Regions from separate parts of the Mesorhizobium sp. DCY119 genome, predicted to be linked through region 3. Evidence: riboswitches for the same ligand, from Rfam matches in the RefSeq annotation. Region 3 holds a riboswitch; each other region holds the start of a gene.

Region 1 (4,276 bases), 2.3 Mb from region 3:
ACTTCCGCCTCGGCGACAATGCGCTGATCCGACCGGGCAAGACGCGACCGGCCAATCCCCTCAAGAATATCGGCCGCTTTGTCGCCCAGCCACGGCTGCGGCTGGCATGGGTAATCGCCTTCGGCCGCTCCTGCTTCTGGACGACGTTCTTCGTCTACGGCCCGATCCTGATGGTGGTTACGGGGCAGGGCGAACTGGCCGGCGGTCTTCTGGTTTCGGCAGGTAACGCCCTTCTGTTTGCTGCCATCTATTGGGGCAGGGCGGGCCGGCGCTTCGGCGCACGAAACATCATGACGTTTGCCTTTTTCGGCATGAGCACGGCGCTGTTGCTGGCAGGCCTTGGCGGCGAGCGATTGCCGCTCGTCACCGGCGTCTTCCTGCTGTTCGGCGCGCTGTTTGCGGTGGCGCTCGACGCGCTCGGCTCGACCGCTTTCATGCGCGCGGTGCGCACCTATGAGCGGCCACAGATGACCGCCGTTTACCGCACCTATCTCGATCTGTCGGAGCTTCTGCCGCCTCTGGTCTACTCGGTTGTGCTTGCCTTCTTCGGCCTTGGCGCGGTGTTCGTCACGCTCGGCGTCTTCACGGCCATCTGCGGCTTGATCACCTGGCGTTTTCTGCCGAAGTCGATGTGAGCGCCTGCGCATGCTTGCCGCGCACCCATTGATGAAAGCGCTGAAGCTCATATTCCTCCGGCATCAGCACGCCCGCCTCGTGGCGCAACGAATGCAGGCCTCTCTGGTTGATCTCGCAAATGGCCGCGTCCTCCTCCAGCACCTGGATGCCAAACCTGACGATGTTTTCGAGGTCGGTTCCGCCTGAGGTCAACGCTTCCGGCAGGAAGAGCCATTCCGCCACCAGTTCCGTCTGTTCCGGTCCCAGCGGCACCAGCCGCACGGTGCGGACATAATCGACATGGCCGACGACGAACATCGACGGCAGATGCGCGGCATAGGTCTGGCCGGCGCCGCGCTCGGCCTCGGTCAGGTCTGGAAAAGCCGGACCATGCACGCGCCCGTCCTCAGACCACGTCTCGGCGCCGGCCCGCAGGCCGCCGGAATATTCGGGCGCATCATTGTCGGCATGAAGCGCCCATTCCGGGTCGTCGTGGCGTGCCATCAGGCCGCGGCCATAGATCGGCACCAGATGCGACAGGGATTTATGGACGCCGGGGCAATGCAGGCACTCGTTGAAGTTTTCCCAAAAGATTTTCCAGTTGCAGTTCATCACCTTGCGAAACGCATGGCCGGTGACGAGGTCTTCCAGCGGCCAGTTGCTTAGGTCGGCGGAGCCGGCGTCAAAAACATCTGCAGCCGAGCCTTGCACATTTTCGGCCAGGTTGACGAAGACGAAGCCACGCCAGACCGACAGCGCCACCGGATAGAGCTGGTAGTCGGCCTTGTCGAAGCCTTCAGGCAGCGATTTCGACGGCACGCGCACGAGATCGCCGCGCAGCGAATAGGACCAGGCATGATAGGGGCAGGTGAGCAGCCGAGCCTTCAGCCTGCCTTCGCTCTCGCCGCAAAGCTGCGAGCCGCGATGGCGGCAGGTGTTGTGGAAGGCACGCAGCACGCCGGTCTCGTCGCGGATGATGAGGATTTCCTGCGTGCCGAGTTTGAACACGCGATAGGCGAGCGGCTGGGTGACATCGGCCTCGCGGCAGGCCATGATCCAGTTTCGATACCAGATCGTGTCGAGATCGCGCTGGTATTCGGCGTCGCTCCAATAGGCGCGGGACGGCAGCGTCACCTCCGCTGTTCGAAGCCCGTTATAGGCTTTGCTTTCCGCTGGGCCTGCCGTCATCGCGCTATCCTCCGGTGGGGTCAGCGGATACCTGTGCGGAAAATTTGTCAATTCCGGCGACGGTTGCCCGATCGTCAAATTACGACCTTTCCGGCAGGAAAAAGGGCGGGAAATTGGTTTGCCGGGCGGCGGGTTTATCCTTATAGTCGCCGCTGTCGTCGGTTCCGCGAGGAATCAATAGGGAATGCGGTGCGGGCAAAATCTGCCCAAAGCCGCGGCTGCCCCCGCAACTGTGCGCGGCGAGCTCTCCCCAGATGCCACTGAGAATTTTCTCGGGAAGGCGGGGAAGGGTGCCGACCCGCAAGCCAGGAGACCTGCCGGCGACGTCGGAAACTCTAGGTGCCCTCGGGTGGAGGGTGAAAGGTATTTGGAAATGAACACGGTTTCTTCGTCGCTCGGCGCAACAGCAGGTTCGGCCTCGCGCTCGATGCAGTTGGCAATGGCCGGTCTGCTCGGCCTCTTCGTTATCGGCTTCGTCGGCTTCTCGCATATGGAAGTCGTCCATAATGCCGGCCACGACTATCGCCACTCGATGGCGTTTCCCTGCCACTAACGAAGGACCGCTCCCATGACATTGTTTCGTAACGTCGTGTTCATCGCGGCGATCGCAGGGCTATTGTCCGGCATCGTCATGACGGCCATGCAGACCTATGCAACCGTTCCGCTGATCCTGAAGGCGGAAACCTTCGAGAACGCCGGAGGCGGCCACGAGCACGCTGCGGCCGCCGCCGATAGTGCGCAAACCGCAGCTCCGGCGGCTGAAGCCGCAGCACCCGCCCACGAGCATGACGAAGAAGGCTGGGCGCCGGCGGACGGTTTCGAGCGCTTCGCCTTCACAGCACTTGCCAACATCGTCACCGGTATCGGCTTTGCGCTGGTTCTGGTGGCTGCTTCGGAACTTGCCGGTGGCATCGCCAACTGGCGCCAGGGCATTTTCTGGGGTTTTGCCGGTTTTGCCGTGTTCACGCTGGCGCCGGGCCTCGGCCTGCCGCCGGAACTGCCGGCCATGCCTGCGGCCGATCTTGCCGCCCGTCAGGTCTGGTGGATCGGCACGGTGGTTGCCACCGCCGCTGGTCTCGGCCTGATCGCCTTCCGCTCGTCGCTGGTGTTTTCGCTGATCGGCGTGGCCCTGATCGTTGCGCCGCATCTGCTCGGCGCGCCGCAGCCGGCCAGCCACGAATCGCCGATCCCGCCGGACCTGCATCACCAGTTCGTGGTCGCCGTAACCGTGACGAACCTGATCTTCTGGGTGGTGCTCGGTGCAGCCGTCGGCGTCATTCGCGGACGCTTCACCGGAACGGCGACAAGCCTGCGCGACAGCTTTGCCTGACGCCACTTCGCTGACCTTCCTGCTCGGCGGTGCGCGCTCCGGAAAGAGCGCGCATGCCGAGCGGTTGGCCACCGCATTCCCTGCGCCCTGGACCTATATCGCCACGGCGCAGGCTTTCGACCATGAGATGGTCGAGCGCATTGCGCTGCACCGCGCCCGCCGCGCCGAAGGCTGGCAGACGATCGACGCGCCGCTCGACCTTGCCGATGCCATTGCCGATGTGCCTGATGAACAGCCTTTGCTGGTCGATTGCCTGACGCTCTGGCTTTCCAATCATTTGCTGGCCGATCATGATCTGGAACGCGAAAGCGAAATGCTGGAGGCCGTTCTGGCCAAGCCGCGCGGTCCGTGGTTCGTCGTCGCCAACGAAGTCGGGCTCGGCATCGTGCCGGACAACGCGCTCGCGCGGAAATTCCGCGATGCTGCTGGCCGGCTCAATCAAAGGATCGCCGCCCGCGCCGACCGCGTATTCTTTATGGTCGCGGGTCTGCCGATGCAGGTGAAATGAGATGAAAGAAATCGACGAAAAGGAAGCCGAGCGCCACAAGGCCAAGATGGCCAAGCGCAAGGCGATGCAGGACGCCGAGGTGGCCGAGAAGACGGTTACCGAAAAGGGACTGCTCATCGTCAACACCGGCCCCGGCAAGGGCAAGACGACGGCTGCATTCGGGCTGGCGCTGCGCATGCTCGGCTATGGCAAGCGCGTCGGCGTGGTGCAATTCGTCAAGGGCGCCTGGCACACCGGCGAGAAGGATGCCTTCGCCACCTTCGGCGACCGCATGGTCTGGCACACGATGGGCGAGGGCTTCACCTGGGAGACGCAGGACATCAAGCGCGATATCGCCGCTGCAGAAGCCGCATGGGCCAAGGCGGTCGAGCTTATCGCCGACCCGTCGATCAACCTCGTCGTGCTGGATGAGCTCAACATCGCGCTGCGCTACGATTATCTCGACCTCGACAGCGTGGTTTCGACCCTGAAGAACCGGCGCGAAGGCCTGCATGTCGTCGTCACCGGCCGCAACGCCAAGCCGGCGCTGATCGAGGCGGCTGATCTGGTGACCGAGATGGGCTCGGTGAAGCATCATTTTTCGGCGGGGGTTAAGGCGCAGCAGGGGATTGAGTTTTAGGCGGTGCGTCCTTCGA
Region 2 (4,276 bases), 2.3 Mb from region 3:
GATATGAACTTAAGAGCGCGCTCATGCTCCGACTTTCCGTTGGTGGCCGATCGGCCTGAATTATAGCATTGAGTCGAACCGCCAGACCGCGACAGATTGCCTACGAAGGCCGCGGCGAGAAACTATGCTGCAACGCGGCGAGGGTTAGCGCAGGCAATCGGGGGACGCAAGTCAAACCTTGGCGAAAGCATGGCTACGCCAATCGCTTTTCAGCGATTTGCGTTGCACAAGGCGCATTTGATTTCCTTACCTTTTTACTCCACTTTTTATCCTGACACAATTCCCGTCGCAGGCCTGCTAGGCTGAACTCCACATTTCGATTCCAGTTGACGCAAAGACACCCGCCTCATGCATATCCGGACGGCCGAAGAATGAAGGAAACGATCCCGCTTGCCATGGCGCGACGCATCGCGCTCGCCGCCCAGGGTTTTGCCGATCCACGACCGACAGGGACCATCGACCGGCGACATCTCAACAAGGTGCTTTCGCGCATCGGCTTGCTGCAGATCGATTCCGTCAGTGCGGTGGTGCGGGCGCATTACATGCCGCTGTTCTCGCGGCTTGGTCCCTACCCGCGCGCGTTACTCGATAACGCTGCCACATCACGAAAACGTGCGCTCTTTGAATACTGGGCGCATGAGGCATCGTTCCTTCCGGTCGAAACCTATCCCCTCATGCGCTGGCGCATGGAACGGGCTGGCCGGCACGAGGAAATGTACACCGGGCTGGCGAAATGGGCGCGGGAGAACGAAGGCCTGATCGATGAGATTTATCAGGAAGTCCGCAACCGAGGCCCGATCGCGGCTTCCGACATCGATGGCGCCAAGGGCTCGGGCGGCTGGTGGGGCTGGAGCGACGAGAAACACGCTTTCGAATGGCTGTTCTGGGCCGGGCGGATCACAACATCTTCGCGCCGTGGCTTCGAGCGTCTTTATGACCTGCCCGAGCGCGTCCTGCCCGCCTCCATATATAATGCGCCCATTCCGTCGGCTCCCGACGCGCATCGCGACTTGCTGCGCATTTCGGCCCGCGCGCTCGGCATCGCCACCTACAGCGACCTGCGCGACTATTTCCGCCTTTCGCCCGCCGACATGAAGGGCCGCATCGAGGAGCTGGTCGAATCGGGCGAGCTTCTGCCCATCAGGGTCAAAGGCTGGACCCATCAGGCCTGGCTTCATGCCGGTGCCCGCATCCCCCGCAAGGTCGAGGCCCGCGCCCTCCTCGCCCCCTTCGACCCGCTGGTCTGGGAACGCGCCCGCACGGAGCGCCTGTTCAATTTCCGCTACCGCATCGAGATCTACACGCCCGCCGAAAAGCGGCAGTATGGCTATTATGTCCTGCCCTTCCTGCTCGGCGACGCGATTGTGGCGCGCATCGATGTGAAGGCGGACCGACCGGGCCGTGTCCTGCGCGTGCTGGCCGCCTATGCCGAACCGGGCGCGCCGGACCACACTGCCGCAGCTCTCATCGAAGAACTGCGCCTGATGATGTCCTGGCTCGAACTCGATCGCATCGAGATATCGCCAGCCGGAGACCTCGCCCCGGCGTTGGCCGACATAATCGCGTCGTAACCACGCGTTGACAGCGCAAGGCACCACCGCCTAAATTCGCCCGCGACGGTCCCCTCTCCGCAAAGGGAGGGGCTAAGAGGGAATGCGGTGCCGGGCGAACATGCCCAAGTCCGCAGCTGTCCCCGCAACTGTAAGCGGATAGCCGAAGGCCGACAGCCACTGGGATTTTTCCCGGGAAGGCGGCATGAAGCGACGACCCGCGAGCCAGGAGACCTGCCGTCAGACGAAAAATCCGACCGCCTGGCGGGTGTCCCGGGCAAGGAGCATGATTCTGTGAAAGCCGACGGCAATCCTATCCAACTGGCCGAGGACTCCCAAGATTTGGGCGCGCCCGGCGTAACGATTCTCGTCTGCTCCTCCTGTCGCGACGAAACCGGCTCGGATGCTCGGCCCCGCGCCGGCGAGCATCTTGCCCAAGGTGCGATTCGCGCCGCAGCGCCCGAGAAGATCACCGTCAAACAGGTCGAATGCCTCGGCAACTGCAAGAGTCGTCTGAGCGCTGCCCTGCTGCGCGACGGCTCGTGGAGCTACGTCTTCGGCGACCTCACGACCGAAAGCGGACCCGATCTGATCACCGGCGCAAAGCTTTTCGCGACCTCGACCGACGGCATCCTGCCTTGGCGCGGCCGCCCCGACAGCCTCAAGCGCGGCCTCGTCGCGCGCATCCCTCCCCTCGATCTCCTGAAGGACAATTCATGACCGCTTCCGCCGCCCGCGTTCCCTGCACCGTCGTCACCGGCTTTCTCGGCGCCGGAAAGACTACGCTGATCCGCCACATCCTCGAAAACGCCAATGGCCGCCGGCTGGCCCTGATCGTCAACGAATTCGGCGATATCGGCATCGATGGCGAAATCCTCAAAGGTTGCGGCGTGGATGCCTGCCCGGAGGAAAACATCGTCGAGCTGGCCAATGGCTGCCTGTGCTGCACCGTCGCCGACGATTTCGTGCCGGCGCTGGATCAGATCCTGGCGCTGGAGCCGAAAGTCGATCACATCATCATCGAGACCTCCGGCCTGGCGCTGCCCAAGCCGCTGGTGCAGGCATTCCAGTGGCCGAGCGTGAAGAGCCGCGTGACGGTAGACGGCGTCGTCGCCGTGGTGGATGGCCCCGCACTGGCCGCAGGGAAGGTTGCATCCGACCTCGATGCTCTGCAGGCGCAGCGCCAGGAAGACGATTCGCTCGATCATGACGACCCGGTCGAGGAAGTGTTCGAGGATCAGGTCGCCTGCGCCGACCTCATCATTCTCTCCAAGAGCGATCTGCTCGACGCAGCCGGCAGCGCCCGCGCCAACGCCATCATCAGCGAGCATCTGTCGCGCGCCGTGAAAATCGTCCCGACCGCGCAGGGCAAGGTCGATCCCTCGGTGCTGCTCGGCCTCGGTTTGGCCGTCGAGGACGACATCGAGAACCGCAAGACCCATCACGACGACGAACTCGACCACGAGCACGATGATTTTGACTCCTTCATCATCGAGCTTCCGGCGATTTCCGATCCCGACGCGCTGGCCAAGCGCGTGGCGACGGCTGCCGAACAAGAAAACGTGCTGCGCGTGAAGGGTTTCGTTGATGTCGGCGGCAAGCCGATGCGGCTTCTGGTCCAGGCCGTCGGCCCACGCGTCAACCACTATTACGACCGCGCCTGGACGGCTGCCGACGACCGCCGCTCGCGTCTCGTCGTCATTGGCCTGAAGGGGCTGAATCGCGCCGCGATCGAGCGCATACTGGTCAACTGACCAACAGCGTGCCGCCATGCACATACTGACCACGACATCCGCCTCGCTCGACGATCTGGTCGAGCCGGTCGATCTGCGGCAAGCACCGGCGGATATCGTGGCCCTGTCCTTCACCGACAGCGATCTGGCCGGACTGGCGGCGGCATGGAAGCAAGAAGCCGAAACGCTGCCCTCGATGCGATTGGCCGCCCTTCGCGACCTGCGCCACCCGATGTCGGTCGATCTGTGGATCGACCACACCGCCAGCCGGGCCAAGGTCATTCTGGTGCGCATCCTCGGCGGCTATGATTGGTGGCGCTATGGCTGCGACCGGCTCGCCGCAATGTGCCGCGAGAAGAATATCCATCTGGCGCTGCTTCCCGGCGAAAGCCACGACGAAGACCTCCGGCTGATCGAATGCTCGACCCTGCCGCGCGAGCAGCTGGACGGGCTGCTCGCCTATTTCCGTGAGGGCGGACCTGAGAATATGCGCGGGCTGGTGCGGCGGCTGGCGGGGCTGGCCGGCGGAGAAGGCGCACAAACAGCGCCGGTTACGGTGCCGAAGGCCGGTTTTTACGACCCGGCAAGGGGTGTCGTCGAGCGCGACGTCCCCCTCCCCCTCGAGGGGAGGGTCCGGCCGCAGGCCGGGGGTGGGGTCGTCCCGGCCGCGCGCCAACGCCAAGAAACGCCGAGCACTGCCGCAGCAACCCCCTCCGCCGCCTTTGGCGGCACCTCCCCCTCAAGGGGGGAGGAAAAAGCCCCCGTCATCCCCATCCTGTTCTACCGCTCGATGCTGCTCGCCGCCGATGTCGCGCCGATCGACGCGCTTGTGGAGGCGCTGCGCCGACATGGCATGAACCCCGTTCCGATCTTCGTTTCCAGCCTGAAGGACATGGCCTCCCTCGCCTTCGTCGAAAACGCGCTGGCAGACCTGAAACCCGCCGCGATCATCACCGCAACCGCCTTCGCCTCCGGCGCTGAGCCCGGCAGCGA
Region 3 (4,276 bases):
GAACGACTTCCACCGGAGGCGCGCCAAAGCTTTCCTGATGATAATGCGCCATGTCGAAGCCTGCGGCCTCGAGCATCTGGCGCACCGCGCGCATGAACGGGTCGGGGCCGCAGCAGAAGACTTCGCGGTCGCGGAAATCGGGCGCCAGAAGCGGCAGGCGCACGGCATCGATGCGGCCCATATGGCCGCTCCAGACTTCTCGGTTCGAGCGCTCCTCGATGAGGAAGCCGAGCGACAGGCCGGGCATGCGGCTGCCGAGCAGTTCCAGCTCCTTGCGGAAGATGATCTCTTCCGGGCGGCGCGCGCAGTTGACGAAGGCGACGTCGGTCCATGGCGCGCAATCGTTCAGCCAGCGCAGCATCGACATCATCGGCGTGACGCCGGAACCGGCGGAGACGAACAGGTATTTCGCCGACGGATGGTTGTGATGGGAGAAATCGCCTGCCGGGCCGTAGGCCTTGATGTGGACGCCGGGCACGAGATTGTCGAACATCCAGCGCGTGCCGACGCTGCCGGCCTGCGCCTTGACCGTGACCGCGATGGAGAACGGCCGCGACGGGCTGGAGGACAGCGTGTAGGTGCGCATCAGCGGGCCGTCTTCCAGCGGCAGTTCCAGCGTGACGAACTGGCCGGGCTGGTAGCGGAACCAGGTCTGGTTGTCGGAGCGGAAGATGAAGGTCTTCACCTCCGACGCCTCGTCGATCACGCCGATGCATTCCAGCACCTGCAGCCGGTCGTTCCACGGCACCATCTCGTCCAGATGCCGATAAAGGGAAAGTTCCGTCATCGCGTTCATCCGCTTAGTTCCGTTTGATTGACCATGAGCTTGTCCGAAAACCGGCAACCACTTTTCGCTAACGCGGTCCTACGGTTCGGGCTCATGGTCTTAGGCCACGCTGCGCAGCGCCGGCTTTTCGTCGTCGGTCAGGCGCGGCTCGATGAAGTTGCAGTACCATTCGACGAACTGCATCACGCCGCCCTCATGCTCGACCGAGTAAGGTCCGGGCTCATAGGCCGGCGACTTGATGCCGAAGGCATTTTCCTCGACGATCCTGCGGTCCTGATCGTTGGTCTCGGTCCAGACATGGGTGAGTTCAGCGAGATCGTAGTCGACACCCTCGACCGCATCCTTGTGCACCAGCCATTTGGTGGTGACTGCCGTTTCGGTTGCCGAGATCGGCAGCACGCGGAAGGTGACGGCGTGGTCGCCCAGCACATGGTTCCAGGTGGTCGGGTAGTGATAGAGCAGCAGCGCGCCGATCTTGTCGGCAGTGACGATATCGGAAAGGTTCTTCCTCACCGCGCGCTTGCCGGACATCGTGTAGCTGACGGCGTCGCGCAGCAGCGGCGCACGCGTGGCACGGTACTGGCCACCGGCATCGATGCGGAACTTGCTCGGCAGGCCGACAGCCTCGCACTTCGCCCAATGGGCAAGCATTTCGGGATCGCTTTCGGCACCGTTGACGCCGGTGACTGTCGGAGCTTCCGGGAAGGTCTTACAAAGTTCGGGATGGTTCGCCGCGCAGTGATAGCACTCGCGGTTGTTTTCCCAGACCAGCTTCCAGTTGCCCTTCTCGACGATGGTGCTTTCGAAAGCGACCTTCGCGTCGCGCAGGCGGTGCGGCAAAAGATAAGGCTCGACCATCGCCCGCATCGGCGCGAAATCCGCAGGCTCCTTGGCGAGGCAGATGAAGATGTAGCCGCCGACGCTTTCGCAGGCGACGGGCTTCAGGCCGAACTGGTTCTTATCGAAGCCCTCGGCCATCTGGCGGGCAAACAGCAGGCGGCCGTCGAGCTCATAGGTCCACTGGTGATAGGGGCAGACGAGCTTGGCCGTCGTGCCCTTTTCGGCGGTGCAGACGCGCGAGCCGCGATGGCGGCAGGAATTGTGGAAGGCGCGGATGTCGCCCTTCTGGTCGCGCACGACCAGCACGGGATAGTCGCCGATCTGCGCGGTGATGTAGCTGCCGGGCTTGGGCAATTCGCAATCATGGCCGAGGAACAGCCAGTCGCGATACCAGATCAGCTCAAGATCCAGCTTGAAATAGTCCGGATCGGTGTAGAAAGCCTGCTCGAGGCTGAAGCCCTCGCGGCGGTTGCGTAACTGCCGCAGCATCTCATTGCGCGCATCCATGTCCTGTCCTCGCTATCCAAGGACTGAACTGGTGGTGATGTCAGGGGAGAAAGATTGCACGGCAACGCCCGCTGGAGCCTGTCCGCGCAAAAATCCGCCGCTTGATCGCCCACCGCGATCAGTCGAATTTACAACACTCAAGGCTGGTTTCCGGGCTCTGGAGCGGTCCTGCAGGACCCGTCACGGACACCTTCCCAAGCCATTTGCGGCCCAGTGGTCTCCCGCCGTGACATTCTCCACCACCGTTGCGGGGGCAGCGCCGGCATCAAACCGGCTTCCCAATTCTCCGGTCCGCGATCAAGCGCACCAGCACCTCAAGTGTCCCGATATAATCACCGAATCGGCGCGCACGGCGATACGAAAGCGACATGGCCCAAGCGCAAAGGCGACAGCGGAAAAATCCGCTGCTATTCCGCCGCCTCGGCACGGGGTGCCGGCACGTAATTGAGGATCGGACCGAGCCAGCGTTCGACCTCGATCACCGCCATGTCCTTGCGGGCGGCGTAGTCCTCGACCTGATCCCGCTCGACCTTGGCAACACCGAAATAATAGCTTTCGGGGTGCGAGAGGTACATGCCCGAGACGGACGAGCCGGGCCACATCGCCATGCTTTCGGTCAGGCTGACACCAGCCTTTTTCTCGGCATCGAGCAGCCTGAACAGCGTCACCTTCTCGGTATGGTCTGGCTGCGCCGGATAGCCGGGCGCGGGACGGATGCCCTGATAGGGCTCGCCGATCAACTCGTCCGGCGCGAGGGCCTCATTCGGCGCGTAACCCCAGAATTCCTTGCGCACTTTTTCATGCATGCGCTCGGCAAAAGCCTCGGCGAAGCGGTCGGCCAGCGCCTTGACGAGGATCGAGGAATAGTCGTCGTTGGCGCGCTCGAAGCGCTCGGCAATCGCTACCTCCTCGATGCCCGCCGTGACCACGAAGCCGCCGACATAATCGGGCTTGCCGCTGTCGGCGGGCGCGACGAAATCCGACAGCGCCACGTTCGGGCGGCCGTCGCGCTTGGCCAGTTGCTGGCGCAGCGTGAAGAAGGTTGCGAGTTCCTGCGCCCTGCCCTCGTCGGTGTAGAGCCGAACGTCGTCGCCGATGGCATTGGCCGGCCAGAAGCCGATGACGCCCTTTGGCGTGAACCATTTTTCGGCGATAATCTGCTTCAACATCGCCTGCGCATCCTCGAAGAGTTGGCGCGCGGCCGGGCCCTGCGCCTCGTCTTCAAGGATTTTCGGATAGCGGCCCTTCAGCTCCCATGTCTGGAAGAAGGGCGTCCAGTCGATGTAGCGGGCGAGTTCGGCAAGGTCCCAGTTCTCGAAGGTGCGCGTGCCGAGGAAGGACGGCTTTGGTGGCTGGTAGTTCGTCCAGTCGATCCTGTGGGCGTTGGCGCGCGCCTTGGCCAGCGGCAGGCGCTGCTTGTCAGCCTCGGAGCGGGCATGGGCATCCGCCACCTTCTTGTACTCGGCACGGACATTATCGACATAGCCGGGCTTGGCGTCGGCCGACAGCAGGCTGGAAACCACGCCAACGGCACGGCTGGCGTCGGTGACATAGACGGTCTGGCCGCGCTCATAGCGCGGGTGGATTTTCACCGCAGTGTGCACGCGGCTGGTCGTCGCCCCGCCGATGAGCAGCGGGACGCTGAAGCCCTCGCGCTCCATCTCGGCAGCGACATGCACCATCTCGTCGAGCGAGGGCGTGATCAGGCCGGACAGGCCGATGATGTCGACATTCTGCTCTTTCGCTGTCTGCAGTATCTTGGTTGCCGGCACCATGACGCCGAGATCGATGATCTCGTAGTTGTTGCAGGCAAGCACGACGCCGACGATGTTCTTGCCGATGTCGTGGACATCGCCCTTCACCGTCGCCATCAGGATTTTTCCCGCACTCTCGCGACCACTGGAGGCAATGCCGTTCTTGGCATTGGCGATCTTCTCGGCTTCCATATGCGGCAGGAGGCCGGCAACCGCCTGCTTCATGACGCGGGCCGACTTGACCACCTGCGGCAGGAACATCTTGCCCGCGCCGAACAGGTCCCCGACGACATTCATGCCGGCCATCAGCGGGCCTTCGATGACGTGCAGAGGGCGCTCGGCCTTCAGCCGCGCCTCGTCGGTGTCGGCGTCGATGAATTCGGTGATG

The links. Region 3 has a riboswitch for cobalamin ahead of DZG07_RS23430 (aromatic ring-hydroxylating dioxygenase subunit alpha). Riboswitches for the same ligand answer to the same signal wherever they lie in the genome.
Region 1: it holds a riboswitch for cobalamin, as region 3 does, so the genes downstream of both, DZG07_RS10890 (CbtB-domain containing protein) here and DZG07_RS23430 (aromatic ring-hydroxylating dioxygenase subunit alpha) in region 3, are expected to answer to the same signal.
Region 2: it holds a riboswitch for cobalamin, as region 3 does, so the genes downstream of both, DZG07_RS10715 (DUF1636 family protein) here and DZG07_RS23430 (aromatic ring-hydroxylating dioxygenase subunit alpha) in region 3, are expected to answer to the same signal.

What each region holds. Positions count from the first base shown of each region.
Region 1 is NZ_CP031834.1:2,251,138-2,255,413, forward strand. It holds gene DZG07_RS10880 (MFS transporter) at 1-635, shown strand, start outside; gene DZG07_RS10885 (aromatic ring-hydroxylating dioxygenase subunit alpha) at 604-1,803, opposite strand; cobalamin riboswitch at 1,946-2,140, shown strand; gene DZG07_RS10890 (CbtB-domain containing protein) at 2,177-2,356, shown strand; gene DZG07_RS10895 (CbtA family protein) at 2,372-3,133, shown strand; gene cobU (bifunctional adenosylcobinamide kinase/adenosylcobinamide-phosphate guanylyltransferase) at 3,126-3,641, shown strand; gene cobO (cob(I)yrinic acid a,c-diamide adenosyltransferase) at 3,643-4,260, shown strand.
Region 2 is NZ_CP031834.1:2,216,772-2,221,047, reverse strand. It holds gene DZG07_RS10725 (NADH-quinone oxidoreductase subunit A) at 1-25, opposite strand, end outside; gene DZG07_RS10720 (winged helix-turn-helix domain-containing protein) at 372-1,571, shown strand; cobalamin riboswitch at 1,601-1,807, shown strand; gene DZG07_RS10715 (DUF1636 family protein) at 1,845-2,270, shown strand; gene cobW (cobalamin biosynthesis protein CobW) at 2,267-3,304, shown strand; gene cobN (cobaltochelatase subunit CobN) at 3,321-4,276, shown strand, end outside.
Region 3 is NZ_CP031834.1:4,791,743-4,796,018, forward strand. It holds gene DZG07_RS23425 (hybrid-cluster NAD(P)-dependent oxidoreductase) at 1-787, opposite strand, end outside; gene DZG07_RS23430 (aromatic ring-hydroxylating dioxygenase subunit alpha) at 887-2,134, opposite strand; cobalamin riboswitch at 2,258-2,466, opposite strand; gene metH (methionine synthase) at 2,542-4,276, opposite strand, start outside.